Regions from separate parts of the Shinella sp. BE166 genome, predicted to be linked through region 2. Evidence: riboswitches for the same ligand, from Rfam matches in the RefSeq annotation. Region 2 holds a riboswitch; each other region holds the start of a gene.
What was found. A riboswitch is a leader RNA that binds a small molecule or an ion and turns the genes downstream of it on or off. The one in region 2 is predicted to bind cobalamin.

Region 1: another riboswitch for cobalamin. It lies ahead of J2Y63_RS10130 (ABC transporter substrate-binding protein); the one in region 2 lies ahead of fdhA (formaldehyde dehydrogenase, glutathione-independent).
Region 3: another riboswitch for cobalamin. It lies ahead of J2Y63_RS25445 (hypothetical protein); the one in region 2 lies ahead of fdhA (formaldehyde dehydrogenase, glutathione-independent).
Region 4: another riboswitch for cobalamin. It lies ahead of J2Y63_RS16755 (CbtB domain-containing protein); the one in region 2 lies ahead of fdhA (formaldehyde dehydrogenase, glutathione-independent).

The regions. Positions count from the first base shown of each region.
Region 1 is NZ_JBPEHL010000003.1:591,501-594,971, forward strand. Features, by position in the region: gene J2Y63_RS10120 (polyamine ABC transporter substrate-binding protein) at 1-416, shown strand, start outside; gene J2Y63_RS10125 (MurR/RpiR family transcriptional regulator) at 472-1,326, shown strand; cobalamin riboswitch at 1,353-1,583, shown strand; gene J2Y63_RS10130 (ABC transporter substrate-binding protein) at 1,738-2,778, shown strand; gene J2Y63_RS10135 (FecCD family ABC transporter permease) at 2,796-3,471, shown strand, end outside.
Region 2 is NZ_JBPEHL010000002.1:516,586-520,056, forward strand. Features, by position in the region: gene metE (5-methyltetrahydropteroyltriglutamate--homocysteine S-methyltransferase) at 1-1,319, shown strand, start outside; cobalamin riboswitch at 1,409-1,610, shown strand; gene fdhA (formaldehyde dehydrogenase, glutathione-independent) at 1,800-2,990, shown strand; gene J2Y63_RS06545 (DUF6925 family protein) at 3,057-3,471, shown strand, end outside.
Region 3 is NZ_JBPEHL010000012.1:199,610-203,080, forward strand. Features, by position in the region: gene J2Y63_RS25440 (GH36-type glycosyl hydrolase domain-containing protein) at 1-1,310, opposite strand, end outside; cobalamin riboswitch at 1,718-1,934, shown strand; gene J2Y63_RS25445 (hypothetical protein) at 2,016-2,231, shown strand; gene metH (methionine synthase) at 2,316-3,471, shown strand, end outside.
Region 4 is NZ_JBPEHL010000006.1:77,706-81,176, reverse strand. Features, by position in the region: gene cobW (cobalamin biosynthesis protein CobW) at 1-228, opposite strand, end outside; gene cobU (bifunctional adenosylcobinamide kinase/adenosylcobinamide-phosphate guanylyltransferase) at 232-756, opposite strand; gene J2Y63_RS16760 (CbtA family protein) at 758-1,546, opposite strand; gene J2Y63_RS16755 (CbtB domain-containing protein) at 1,559-1,735, opposite strand; cobalamin riboswitch at 1,783-2,151, opposite strand; gene J2Y63_RS16750 (peptidoglycan-binding domain-containing protein) at 2,223-3,471, opposite strand, start outside.

The DNA of each region.
Region 1 (3,471 bases), on a different contig from region 2:
CCTATGACACGCGGCCGATGGTGCAATCCGGCGATGTTGCGGCCGGCCATTTCTTCGTCGGCGCCATGGTCGATGTCTTCGCCGACGAGAAGGATCTCGGCTACGTGATCCCGGAAGAAGGCGGGACCATGTACCAGGAGGACGTCTGCGTGCTGAAGAGCGCGCCGAACAAGGAGAACGCCGTCAAATTCCTCCAGTTCTACACGCGGCCGGAGATCGCGGCGCTCAATGTCTCGCAGCAGACCAATGGCACGGCCAACGTGCCGGCGCGGGAATTGACCCCGGAAAAGATCAAGAATAGCAAGGAGATCAATCCGCCGGCCGAGACCATGGCGCGTCTCCAGATCTTCGAGGATCTTGGCCCGGCGCTCCGCCAGCTCGACCGTGTCTGGACGCGGGTGAAGACGGCGCAGTAATGGCGTGACTATCCCGCCCGTCTTCGGACGGGCGGTCTTTTTGGGGAAGGGCGACGTGTCGAAACGCATTCTGAAGCTCGTTCAGTCCGACGACCTCCGGCGGTCCAAATCCGACAAGCTGATCGCCAACTATATCGAGCGCAACATCGCCGATCTGCCCTTCGAGACGGCGCGCTCCATCGCCCAGCGGCTGGAACTTTCCCCGATGACCGTCGGGCGGTATCTCCGCCGCATGGGTTTTGACGGCCTCGACGAGCTTAAGGGCGAATTGCGCCGCGGCAGCTCCAACCCCGCCTGGCAGGTCAAGGGCCAGGTCGACCGGCTGGAGCAGGACCGCAAGGAAGGAAAACTTCTCGCGGGCCTCATCCAGCAGCAGATCGACAATCTCGGCCAGATCTACGAAATCACCAATGCGCCGGAATGGCAGCAGACGATCGATGCGCTGGTCGGCGCAACGGAGATCTATGTCGCCGCCTACCAGAACGTGCGCGGCATCGCGCAGTATTTCGCGAGCCAGCTTTCCTATACGCGGCCTCGCGTGCAATTCGTCGACGGGCTGAACGGCACCTATTCCGAACTGCTGGACGGCTCCGTCGAGGGGCGCCTGCTCTTCCTGCACGACGTGCGCCGTTTTGCCGCCAAGGCGCGGCCTCTGGCACTGGAAGCACGGCGCGCCGGCGTCAAGGTCGTGCTGCTCACGGACGAGTTTTGCCCCTGGGGGCCGGAGGTCTCGGACATCTGCCTCATCGTGCCGGGTTCGCACGGACCTCTTTGGGATGGCGCGGCCACCATGACCGCCGTCATGGACCTTATGCTCTCCAACATCATCGTCGTGATGGGCGAGGCTGTGAGCGAGCGCGTCGACACGCTGACCCGCCTTCAGGACGTCTTCGGGGATTTCGAGAGCTGAGCGCCTTGACGCTGCCGACTGCCGGGGACTAAGGATGGGATGACGGTTCCCTGAAGGATGACTCCCAGGGGATTAATAGGGAACACGGTACGGACGACCCAACAGGGACCCATTCCGTGGCTGCCCCCGCAACTGTAGGCGGATTGCCGCCTGTCCTCGGACGCGTTTCGCGTCATGCCACTGCGGTTTTCCGCGGGAAGGCAGACAGGCAGCAGATATCCGTGAGCCAGGAGACCTGCCGTCATAGCAACAATCCAAGTCACGGGCGGGGATGCCCGGAACGGAGACGCCATGACGAATCTGCCTGCCGTACCCGGCAGACCTTCCCTCGTTTTCTCCCGCCCGCGATCGATCCGCCCCCTTCGGCGCGTCGGCTGAGGCCGCACGCTTTCATTCACCCGGGAGAAATACATGACCCTGTTTTCTGCGGCCGTGCGGTCCGCATCGCTGCTCTCGCTCGTCGCCGGCTCTACGGCGCTTCTGCTTTCAGCCTATGCCGCCTCGGCTGCCGAGACGCAGTATCCGCTGACGCTGCAGAATTGCGGCCGTCCGGTCACCTTCCAGAAGGCACCGACGCAGACCGTTTCTGTCGGCCAGAGCTCGACCGAAATTCTCTACATGCTGGGTCTTGCCGACCGCGTGGTCGGCACCGCGCTCTGGGTCGGCCCCGTTCTGAAGGGCTATGAAGAGGTCAACGCCAAGATCGACCGTCTTGCGGACAATGACCCGAGCTTCGAGAGCGTGCTCGGCAAGAAGCCGGATATCGTCACGGTCCAGTTCCAATGGCAGATCGGCCCGGAAGGCGTGGTCGCCAAGCCCGAACAGTTCGAGGAGCTCGGCATTCCGGTTTACACATCCCCTTCCGACTGCGTCGGCAAGGAGAACAGCGCAGCAAGCGACGGCGTGCGCCATCAGGTCTTCACGATGGACCTCGTCTATCAGGAAGTGCGCGAACTGGCGCAAATCTACAACGTGCAGGACAAGGGCGAAGAGGTTGTTGCCGAACTGAAGGCGCGCGAGGCGGCCGCCCGCGCCAAGGTCGCGGCTGCGGATGGCAAGTTGTCGGCCGTGTTCTGGTTCTCCAGCGCGGCTGATTCCGATCCGTATGTCGCCGGCAAGAACGGTGCGCCCGGCTACATCATGTCGGCCTTGGGCATCGACAACATCATCAAGACCGATGACGAGTGGCCGATGGTCGGCTGGGAAACGATCGCCAAATCGGGACCGACGATCATCGTGGCCGGCTCGATGGAGCGCCGCCGCTATCCGCTCGACAGCCTCGAGGCAAAGCTCGACTTCCTGAAGACGGACCCGGTGGCAAGCCTGATGCCGGCCGTCAAGAACAACCATGTCTTCGATATGGACGCGCAGGCGATGAACCCCACGATCCGTACGATCGAGGGCATCGAACAGCTTGCCGACGCCATTGAAAAGGCTGGTCTGGCGAAGTGATAGCGGAACGCCCCCTCTTGTTCCGCACGGGCGCCGCATTCGCGGCGCTCGTCCTACTGGTCGTCGCGCTCGGCGTCGGGGCAGCCGTCGGCGAGACGGCGATACCGCTCGATATCGTTGCGAAGACGGTCGCGAACCGCCTCTGGCAGACGGGGCACGCGATCGAGCCGATCGACGAGGGCATCATCTGGAATTACCGGCTGAGCCGGGCGGTGGTTGCCGCCTGCTGCGGCTCGGCGCTGGCACTCTGCGGCGTCATCCTGCAATCGCTGCTGCGCAATGCGCTGGCCGATCCCTATATCCTCGGCATTTCGGCGGGGGCGTCCACCGGCGCGGTCTCCGTCGCTATTCTTGGCATTGGCGCCGGCGCCTTGACGCTGCCGGCCGGCGCATTTCTTGGCGCACTCCTCGCCTTCGGCCTTGTCAGCGCGCTTGCCGTGCGGGCAGGGCGGGGCACCGGCGCGATCATCCTTGCCGGCATCGCCGGCTCGCAGCTCTTCAATGCGCTCACCTCCTTCATCGTCACCAAGGCCGCGAGCGCCGAACAGGCGCGCGGCATCATGTTCTGGCTGCTCGGCAATCTCTCCGGCGTGCGCTGGCCGGATGTCTGGCTCGCGCTGCCGGTGGCGATCCTCGGCCTTCTTGTCTGCCTGTGGCATGCCCGCGCGCTCGACGCCTTCACCTTCGGCACGG
Region 2 (3,471 bases):
CCGCCGCGTGCTCACTGCTGCATGTGCCGATCGACCTCGATCTCGAAACGGCGCTCGACTCCGACCTCAAGACCTGGCTTGCCTTCGCGACGCAGAAGCTTGGCGAGCTTGCGACGCTCGGCAAGGGCCTTGCACAGGGCAAGGATGCCGCTCGACAAACCCTGGACGACGCTTCGCGGGCCATCGCCGCCCGCGCCGCATCGCCGAAGGTGACCGACCCGCTGGTGCAGGGCCGCATTGCCGGCATCGACGCGGGCATGAAGACGCGCGCGAGCGCCTTCGAAACGCGCCGCCGGATCCAGTCGGCGGCGATCAGGCTGCCGCTGTTCCCGACGACGACGATCGGCTCGTTCCCGCAGACGAGCGACGTTCGCAAGGCGCGCTCCGCCCATGCCAAGGGAATGTTGAGCTACGCGGACTACGAAACCTTCCTGCAGAAGGAAACAGAAACCGCCATCCGCTGGCAGGAGGAGATCGGCCTCGACGTGCTCGTGCACGGCGAATTCGAGCGCAACGACATGGTGCAATATTTCGGCGAGCAATTATCCGGATTCGCTTTCACGCAGCATGCCTGGGTGCAGAGCTACGGCTCGCGCTACGTCCGCCCGCCGATCATCTTCGGCGACGTCTCGCGGCCGAACCCGATGACGGTGCGCTGGTGGCAATATTCGCAGTCCCTCACCGACAAGCCGGTGAAGGGCATGCTGACCGGCCCGGTGACGATCCTCAACTGGTCCTTCGTGCGCGACGATATCGCCCGTAGCGCGACATGCCGACAGATCGCCCTTGCCATCCGCGACGAGGTCGTCGATCTCGAAAAGGCCGGCGCGAAACTGATCCAGATCGACGAGGCAGCCCTTCGCGAAGGCCTGCCGCTCCGCCACAAGGACTGGCAGCACTATCTCGACTGGGCCGTCGAATCCTTCCGCCTTTGCGCAAGCGGCGTGGCGGATGGCACCCAGATCCACACCCACATGTGCTATTCGGAGTTCAACGACATCATCTCCGCGATCGCCGCCATGGATGCCGATGTCATCTCCATCGAGACGTCGCGCTCGAAGATGGAACTGCTCGATGCCTTCCGGAACTTTGAATATCCGAACGAGATCGGCCCCGGCGTCTACGACATCCACTCGCCGCGGGTGCCGGAGGTGAAAGAGATGACCGATCTCTTGTCGCTCGCCCGCGAGCGCCTTCAGGATCGCCAGATTTGGATCAATCCCGATTGCGGCCTGAAGACCCGGAAATGGGAGGAGGTCAAGCCAGCCCTCGTCAACATGGTGGCAGCCGCCGCCGAACTGCGACGGGCGGCGCAGTAACAACGCGTGGCCCGGCCGCAAGGCCGGGCCGTGTCGTTGCTTCTATCGAGGATGTCGTATTCCCGAAGGTCATTTCGTCCTGCGCGTGGTTTGTTGGGCCTGTTCAGGGTGCCATTCCGGCGTTGTCGGGATGGATAATTGGGAAGCCGGTCTAAAACCGGCGCTGCCCCCGCAACGGTAGCGGAACCAAAATCTCGGCAAATGCCACTGGCCAGCAGGCTGGGAAGGCGCCGAGAGTGTCCGGAAGGACGGTTCTGGAGCCCGGAAACCAGCCTTGAACCCAAGACTCGACCGATTGCGGTGGGCGATCGAGAGGCGAATAGGCGTCTCGTTCGGGCCGCCCTGTTCCTCCTCTTTTCCATCCTTTCGTCGAAAGACACGGTCCGCATTCGCCCATTGGCGATGCGCGTCGGCGTTCCGACCAGATCCTGCCCGCGCATCTGCGGGCCGGAACGGCGTTCAACTGAGGAGGAGACGGATATGAGCAGGAACAGAGGCGTCGTCTACATGCGCCCCGGCAAGGTGGAAGTGCGCGACATCGACGACCCGAAGCTGGAGGCGCCGGATGGCCGGCGCATCGAGCACGGCGTGATACTCAAGGTGATTTCCACCAATATCTGCGGCTCCGACCAGCACATGGTGCGCGGCCGCACCACGGCCATGCCCGGCCTCGTGCTGGGCCACGAGATCACCGGCGAGGTCATCGAGAAGGGCATCGACGTGGAGATGCTGCAGGTCGGCGATATCGTGTCCGTGCCGTTTAATGTGGCCTGCGGGCGCTGCCGCTGCTGCAAGTCGCAGGATACCGGCGTCTGCCTGACGGTGAACCCGTCGCGCGCCGGCGGCGCCTATGGCTATGTCGACATGGGCGGCTGGATCGGCGGCCAGGCGCGCTACGTCACCATCCCCTATGCGGATTTCAACCTCCTGAAATTCCCCGACCGCGACAAGGCGATGGCGAAGATCCGCGACCTCACCATGCTGTCCGATATCCTGCCGACGGGCTTCCACGGTGCGGTGCGCGCGGGCGTCGGCGTCGGCTCCACGGTCTACGTGGCGGGCGCCGGCCCGGTCGGCTTGGCCGCGGCCGCCTCCGCGCGCATCCTCGGTGCTGCGGTCGTGATGATCGGTGATTTCAACAAGGATCGCCTGGCGCATGCCGCAAGGGTCGGCTTCGAGCCGATCGACCTTTCCAAGAGCGATCGGCTGGGCGACATGATCGCCGAAGTGGTCGGCACCGACGAGGTCGACAGCGCCATCGACGCGGTGGGTTTCGAGGCGCGCGGCCATGCGGGCGGCGAGCAGCCGGCCATCGTACTCAACCAGATGATGGAGATCACCCGCGCTGCGGGCTCCATCGGCATTCCCGGCCTCTATGTCACCGAGGATCCCGGCGCGGTCGATAGTGCTGCAAAGGTCGGCAGCCTGTCGCTGCGCTTCGGCCTCGGCTGGGCCAAGGCGCAGTCCTTCCACACCGGCCAGACGCCCGTGCTGAAGTACAACCGGCAGCTCATGCAGGCGATCCTGCACGACCGGCTGCCGATCGCCGACATCGTCAACGCGAAGATCATTGCGCTCGACGATGCCGTGCAGGGCTACGAGAGTTTCGACCAGGGAGCGGCCACGAAATTCGTGCTCGACCCGCATGGGGACCTGTTGAAGGCCGCCTGACGGCCGGGTGCGCCGGCGGGTGTTTCCGCCGGCGCACGCAAATCACGGATGAAGGATGAAACGACCATGGCGGATCTCCGGGATGTCTTGATAGACCACCTCGTCGACGCGAGGGCAGGGTGGAGCATGGGCTCCTTCGGCGCCGTCGCCGAGTTCCACCAGGATTGGGGCGAATATCTGGAGGCCGACGCGCCGACGATGTTCGTGCGCGCGACATCGCGCGGCGCCATGCGGCTGAACGCCGACATGGTCGAGCAGGTCGTTCCGGTCGCCTATGAGACGCTCAGCGCGAAGCCGCAGCGATGGAGCCACGGCGTGGCGCTCTGCCTGCCCGAAAGGGATTCGGCGATGGAGGGGCGCAAGGTCCTGACGGAGCTCGGGGCCGACGCGGAGGCGGTGCGTCCCACGGACAGGAAAGCGGTGCTGTTCGATATCGGGCTGGCGCTGCCGCAATGCGACTTCTGCATCCGCACGGCAGACA
Region 3 (3,471 bases), on a different contig from region 2:
GGAATGTCGAGCTGATCGAGGAAATAATAGACCGCGATCATCGCCAGAAGGGTCAGGATGATGTTCGGCCCGGCAATGGCGAACCAGTCGAGCCGGCGCCCGAAGCGTACGACGCGCTGGACGATCGAGGGGCTGTAGTCGATGCGTTTTTCGAGCAGCTTGCGCTTCTTGCCGACGAGGAAGGAGGCGACGTTGGCCTGATATTCCGGATCGTCCGCATTGGCCGCGGCGTCTTCCGCCGTCATGGCCAGCGCGATCTCGGTCACTTCCAGCTCGGTCTTGCCGGAGCGGCGGGCGAAACGCTCGATCGTGTTGCGGTATTTGTTGCGCGAGCCGAAATCGAGGTCGCTATAGTCGGAACCCTGCCGCAGCGCCTCGTCGAGACGGCTGACGCTTTCGAACCAGACCGGCCATTCCGTGTCGTCGACCGAGCGCAGGCTCTTGATCAGCGAACTCATCGTCACGTTGCCGGAGGAAAGCCGGTTGTTCTCCGCGACGATCAGTTCTTCCAGGTCCGTGCCGCGGCTTTCGATCTTGCGCTCCAGCCACTGGATCACCGCGCCGGAGGCCTGGAGACCATCGCGCAGGCGATAGAGCAGCTGGATGACGAAGGTATTGTCCTCGACGAAGCTCTCCATCGACTGGAGATGCGCGATGCACTTTTCCGGATCGTTGAGGCGGATCAGCTCGTCGGCGACCTCGTTCGCCTTGAAGCGCATTTTTCGCGAGCGCTCGACGCGGCTTGATATGCGCCGCAGGTTTTCGAGCAGCACGAAGCGGATGAAGGAGGGCAGCGCCCAGAGTTCGCCGATCTTCAGCGCATCGAGCTTCTGGAAGCCCTGCACGAAGGAGGTCAGGCCCTCATGCGAGACGCCGCTATGGGTATGCGCGACATAGAGCCAGGCGAGCGCCAGCGTGCGCGGCACCACCTGCCCTTCGATCTGGATGGTCGGAAGCTGGCGATAGAACCGCCGCGGGAAGTCGCGCCGGACCTCCTGGATCGCCTCTTCGACGACATAATAATTGTCGAGCAGCCATTCGGCGGCAGGCGTGATCTGGGCGCCCGCTTCGACATCCTTGGCCGTCGCCTGGTAGACGCGAAAGATCTCCTTCTCGTTTTCCTTGTGCCGGGCACGGAATTCGAAGGGCTGGAAGCCGGGCAGCGCCGCGGTCTTGTCGCGCGCCAGCGCTTCACCGCACTCGGCGAGCTCCTCCAGCGACAGATAGGTGGCGCGGATCGAATCGTTATAATCGATCTGCTTGGCGTCGGCGTCGCGCGAAAGGGCTTGCGGCGTATTGTGAAGGGGCATGTTTCTGATTCTGGATCCGGCCATATGGAACCATCCGGCAACGGCCTTTGCGCCGAACGGTTTGTTGCGGGCAGGCTTCATCTCGGTGCCGCGATCAGCCATGAGACCATACGGCGCCCGGATGGCGCGAATGGAATGGACATGGCTCAGGCGACACGCTGCTTGGCATCCTGGCCGCGTGGTGCATGAAAACGGCATTTTTTAGCCGCAAGGACAGAGACTTGCAACATGTCAACATGACCGGATGGCGCAGCATCGACCCTCATTTGTGGTTTTGGTGAATCGCACGACCCGGATGGGGCCGCACGAGCGCATAGGACAGGCGGATGCCAAATGCATGACATGGGGAAAAGTTCCGGTCTTCTTGCGAACGCCGATCCCGCCATTGACTTGGCAGCCCCGCCACGCCAGCTTGGCGCCGTCAGGGTCTTCCGAGTCGAAACGGCTCGGAGGCTAAGAGGGAAGCCGGTGCGATGCTCCAGATGGAGCACCAAGACCGGCGCTGCCCCCGCAACTGTGAACGGCGAGTTTCTGTCGAAGGATGCCACTGGTTTTTACACCGGGAAGGCGAGACAGGGGCGACGACCCGCAAGCCAGGAGACCTGCCCTGACAGCTGTAACGTCCATGGGCGGGGTGTCCCAAGGGTGCGCCTGCTCCCGCATGCGTGCGTCCGGTCATCCCCCAATTCACCGATTGGGGAAACAATGCTTGCCAATACCGACCACGGCCTCTCCGGCACCGGAAAGCCGGAATCCATTTTCATTTCCTGGCTGCTCTGGCAACCGCGCGGCGCCGATCTTGCCGTCGAAGCCTTGAAGGAAGTGCGCAAGCTCGCGCGCTACGAGGGCATCGATCCCGATATCGTGCGTCTGAGGGCGCTGTTCGCCTCGCTTGCCGGCGCGCGCGGGGCGGTGCACTGACGGCTTAACGCATAAAGACATATTGACATAAAGATATCTTTATGTGATCTCCGGTGGAGTATGATGACACCGGAGGGCTTTGCCATGGCCAATTCGCACCTGGACACCCTGTTCGGCCCCGAACTGCCACGCCGCGACGGCAGCGAGGTTCTCGCCGCCCTGCGGGCCGCCGCCCGCGAGCGCATCCTGGTGCTCGACGGCGCCATGGGCACGGAAATCCAGACCCTGAAGCTGGTGGAAGACGATTTCCGCGGCGACCGTTTCGGCGACTGCGCCTGCCACCAGCAGGGCAACAACGACCTCCTGACGCTGACCCAGCCCGGCGCGATCGAGGACATCCACTATCGCTACGCGCTTGCCGGCGCCGATATCCTCGAAACCAACACCTTCTCCTCCACCACCATCGCCCAGGCCGATTACGGCATGGAGGACATGGTCTACGAGCTGAACCGCGACGGCGCGCGCCTTGCGCGGCGCGCCGGCCGGCGCGCGCAGGAAAAGGACGGCCGCCGCCGCTTCGTCGCCGGCGCCCTCGGCCCAACCAACCGCACCGCCTCCATTTCGCCGGACGTCAACAATCCCGGCTACCGCGCCGTCACCTTCGACGACCTGCGCACCGCCTATGCCGAGCAGGTCCGCGGCCTCATCGACGGCGGCGCCGACATCATCCTGATCGAGACGATCTTCGACACGCTGAATGCCAAGGCGGCGATCTTCGCCACCCGCGAAGTCTTCGAGGAAAAAGACATCCACCTGCCGGTCATGATCTCCGGCACCATCACCGACCTCTCCGGCCGCACGCTTTCCGGCCAGACGCCGGAAGCCTTCTGGAACTCGGTGCGCCATGCCGATCCCTTCTCCATCGGCCTCAACTGCGCGCTCGGCGCCAACGCCATGCGCGCCCACCTCGCCGAAATCTCCTCGGTCGCGCAAACCTTCGTCTGCGCCTATCCCAATGCCGGCCTGCCGAACGCCTTCGGCCAGTATGACGAGACGCCGGACGAGATGGCCGCCCAGATCGAGGGTTTTATGCGCGATGGCTTGGTCAACATCGTCGGCGGCTGCTGCGGCTCGACACCGGACCATATCCGCGCCATCGCCGCGGCCGCTTCGCGCCACGCGCCGCGCGAAATCCCGGACATCCCGCGCCACATGCGCCTCTCCGGCCTCGAACCCTTCACGCTGACCGACGCCATTCCCTTCGTGAATGTCGGCGAGCGCACCAACGTCACGGGCTCGG
Region 4 (3,471 bases), on a different contig from region 2:
GGTGCAGCAGATACAGCCGTTGGTGAGTTCGATGATATCGTCCTCGGTGCAGGCTTCCGCACCGCAACCCTTCAGCACGTCGCCGTCCACGCCGAGATCGCCGAACTCGTTGATGATGAGCGCGATGCGTTTTCCGCCGGCGTTCTGCAGCAGGTTGCGGATCAGCGTCGTCTTGCCCGCGCCGAGGAAGCCGGTGATGACGGTGGCGGGGATTTTCTGTTGCAGCATGACTCAACCCTTCATTTTCAGCGGCAATCCGGCCGCGACGAAATAGACTTCTGGCACGAGGGCGGCCACTTGCTGGTGGAGCCGCCCGGCATGGTCGCGGAATTCGCGCGCCATGCGGTTTTCCGGCACGATGCCGAGGCCGACCTCGTTGGAAACGAAGACCAGCCGGCCCGGCGCGCCGTCGATCGCTTCCGCGAGGCCGGCAAATTCCGCGGCCATGTCGCGTTCCTCCAGCATCAGGTTGGTGACCCAGAGCGTCAGGCAATCGACGAGTATCGCCCGGTCCGCTCGTGCCAAACCCCTGATACGGGCGGCGAGCGCAAGCGGCTCCTCATGGGTTTGCCAGCCGTCGCCGCGATCCTCGCGGTGTTTGGCGATGCGCTGGCGCATCTCATCGTCCCATGCGCGGCCGGTGGCGATGTAATGACGCGAAAGGCCGGTCTCGGCGACCAGCCTTTCGGCAAAAGCGGATTTTCCGGAACGCGCACCGCCCAGAACCAGGACGGCTCCGGGCGATGTCTGTGCCATATCAGGCGGCCTTGGCGATCTTCTCGTTGGCAAAACCCAGCGAGAGGCCGAGCACGATCCAGAAGAACAGCGTCGTGGCCAGCGCCGCGACGGCGAACTCCGCGCCGAGAACGGCCGGAACATTGCTGGAAATGTCGCCCGGCTGCGGCGCGCCGTAGACCTGCGGCGCCGCAATCAGCACGATGCCGGCGATCTTGGCGACGATGCCGTCCTTGAGGAAGAGCAGGTAAAGCCCCGCCGCCGAAAGCACGATGGTCGCAACCCACCAGACCTGGCGGTCGCCGAGATCGGCGGCCGGGAAGCCCGGAAGTTCCGGCGGCAGGCCGATGGCCGGCAGCATGTGCACGGCAAGCCAGCCGGCTGCACCCCACAGCGCACCGTTCGCCACCGTGATCGGATGGCCGGAAACGAGGCTGAAGCCGGCGAGCAGCAGGGCAAAGCCCGAGCCGGTCACGAGGTTTGCCAGCAGCGTGCCGGAGAACCGGCTCATGCCGAACATGATGCCGCCCTCTTCGTGCTCTTCGCCCTCATGGGCGTAGGCGACGGAGATCGGCGAGAAGGACGAAGCCACATCCAGAAGGACGTCGCCGAGCGACGAATGCTCCTGCGTCTGGGTGGCGCCATCGGTGGAGGGCGTGGTGCCTTCGGTGGCCGGCGCGGTTTCGCCGCCGCCCTCGAATTCCTCCGCATGGAGAATGAGCGGCACGACTCGCGCCTCCTGGGCGGCTGTCATGAGCACGCCGGAGAACAGCCCGGCCACCAGGGCGGCCAGGAGATAACGAACGATCATGTCAAAAACTCCTTAGTGGCAGGGAAAGCCGTAGGAGTGACGGGTGTCGTGCGCCGTGTCGTGCAGCACGGCCGAATTCGCGAGGCCCGCGCCGAACACCAAGAAAGCGCCGATCAGAAGCGCGAAAACGCCGGCAACAAGGCGGTCGTTTGCGGAAAGGGTAACAGAAGACGTTGAAGAAACAGCCATGACAACCTCCGTGCAGGCGTTGGGGAAGCCCCTCCCCAGGTCGGGCGAAATGCCCTCATCGGCTGGCAGGTCTCCTGGCTCGCGGCGTCCGGCGTTTTTCAACGCCTGCGGAACATTCTCACCTTCCCGGGCAAAAGCATCGCAAAAGGGTGGACGATTCGTAGACAGAGAGGCGTCCGGCCCCGGCTTATCGCGATGCCACCCAGTGGCTTTTCCGGCTGGTTTCCCCGGCACGGCCTGAAGCACCATTGCTTCCTCCCGCACGCAGATCCTGCCCTCCAGATGAACGTCCCTCGCCACTCTACAGTCGCGGGGTCGGCCGTGATTGCAGCGCCCTATTTGGGTCCGCCGCGTCACATTCCCATTTACTCCCCGATCCGTTTCCGGACCCGGGAACCATCCAATAATCCGGATGATTATGCTTCCGCATCGCGCAAGTCAATCGATCGGCAGCGGCATCGCCTGTGCTGAAACCGCCGTCGCCCGCTCAATAGCCCGGAATGATCACCAGACCGCCGCCATCGTTGTAGTAGCTGTCGCCGCGGTATTCGCGCTCTTCATAGTACCCGTCGACCGGGCCTTCGAGCACGTCATAGTCCTGCTGGTAGCGGCGTTGGCGGTTCTGGCGAGCCTCGGCATATTGCGCGGCCTGCCGCAGCGCGCGGTATTGCGGACGCGACAGGTAGCCATCGGCGCGATAGCCGGAAGAACCCTGCCAGGCGGCGATCGCCGAGCGGGTGCGCGGGCCGAAGACGCCGTCGACGCCGTAGGTATTGTAGCCGAGCGCGCTCAGGAAACGCTGGGCCTGCACGCGAATCGACCGGTCCATATAGGCCTCGCGGGGATCGACGATCGGCCGCTCCTCGATGGCCTGGCGCTCGGTGTCGATAATGGCCGTCTCGGTTTCCTGTTTCGGCGTCACGGCCTCCTCGCGCTTGGTATCGGCAAGAGCTGCGAGCCGTTCGCGGGCATCCCCAACGAAACGACCATTCGGATATTCGTCGAGATAGGCCTGGAACGATTCCTGCGTGCCGCCGAGCACGGCCTTCTCGAAGGTCTCTTCCTCGCGCTTCTTCGCGTCGTCGGCGCGCTCGATGGCGAGGCCGCGGTCCTTGCGCTCGGCGTCCTTTGTCTCGGTTTCGCGGGTGGCGGTCGCGGCTTCGCCGGTGTCGGCCCCCTCGGCTTCGGCATTGTCGGTGTCCGCCTGCTTTGCGGCTTCAGCAGCCTCTTCGGCGCGTTTTTCAGCCTCTTCGGCAAGGCGGGCGGCTTCCGCAGCCTTGGCCTCGGCATCCGCCGCAGCGCGTGCCGCTTCGGCCTTCAGCTTCTCCACTTCCGCGGCCTTTTCTTCCGCAAGCTTGCGCGCGGCGGCGGCCTCTTCCTGGATGCGGGCCTTTTCTTCGGCCGCGGCCTTCTCGGTCTCGATGCGCTTGGCTTCGGCCTCGCGGCGGGCGGTGGCTTCCTCTTCGGCCCGCGCCTTCTGCGCGGCCGCAGCCTCTTCGGCCTTCTGGCGTTCGGCTTCCGCCTTCAGGCGCGCCGTCTCTTCGGCCTTCGCCTTGTCCGCAGCCGCCTGGGCCTCTGCCTTCAGGCGCTCGGCCTCGGCGGCCTGTTCATCGGCCAGCTTGCGCGCAGCCGCTTCCTTCTGTTCCGCTTCCGCCTTCAGGCGGGCGGCCTCTTCGGTGCGGGCTTTTTCCGCGGCCGCGGCTTCCGCCTTTGCCTTCTCCTCGGCGGCGGCCTTT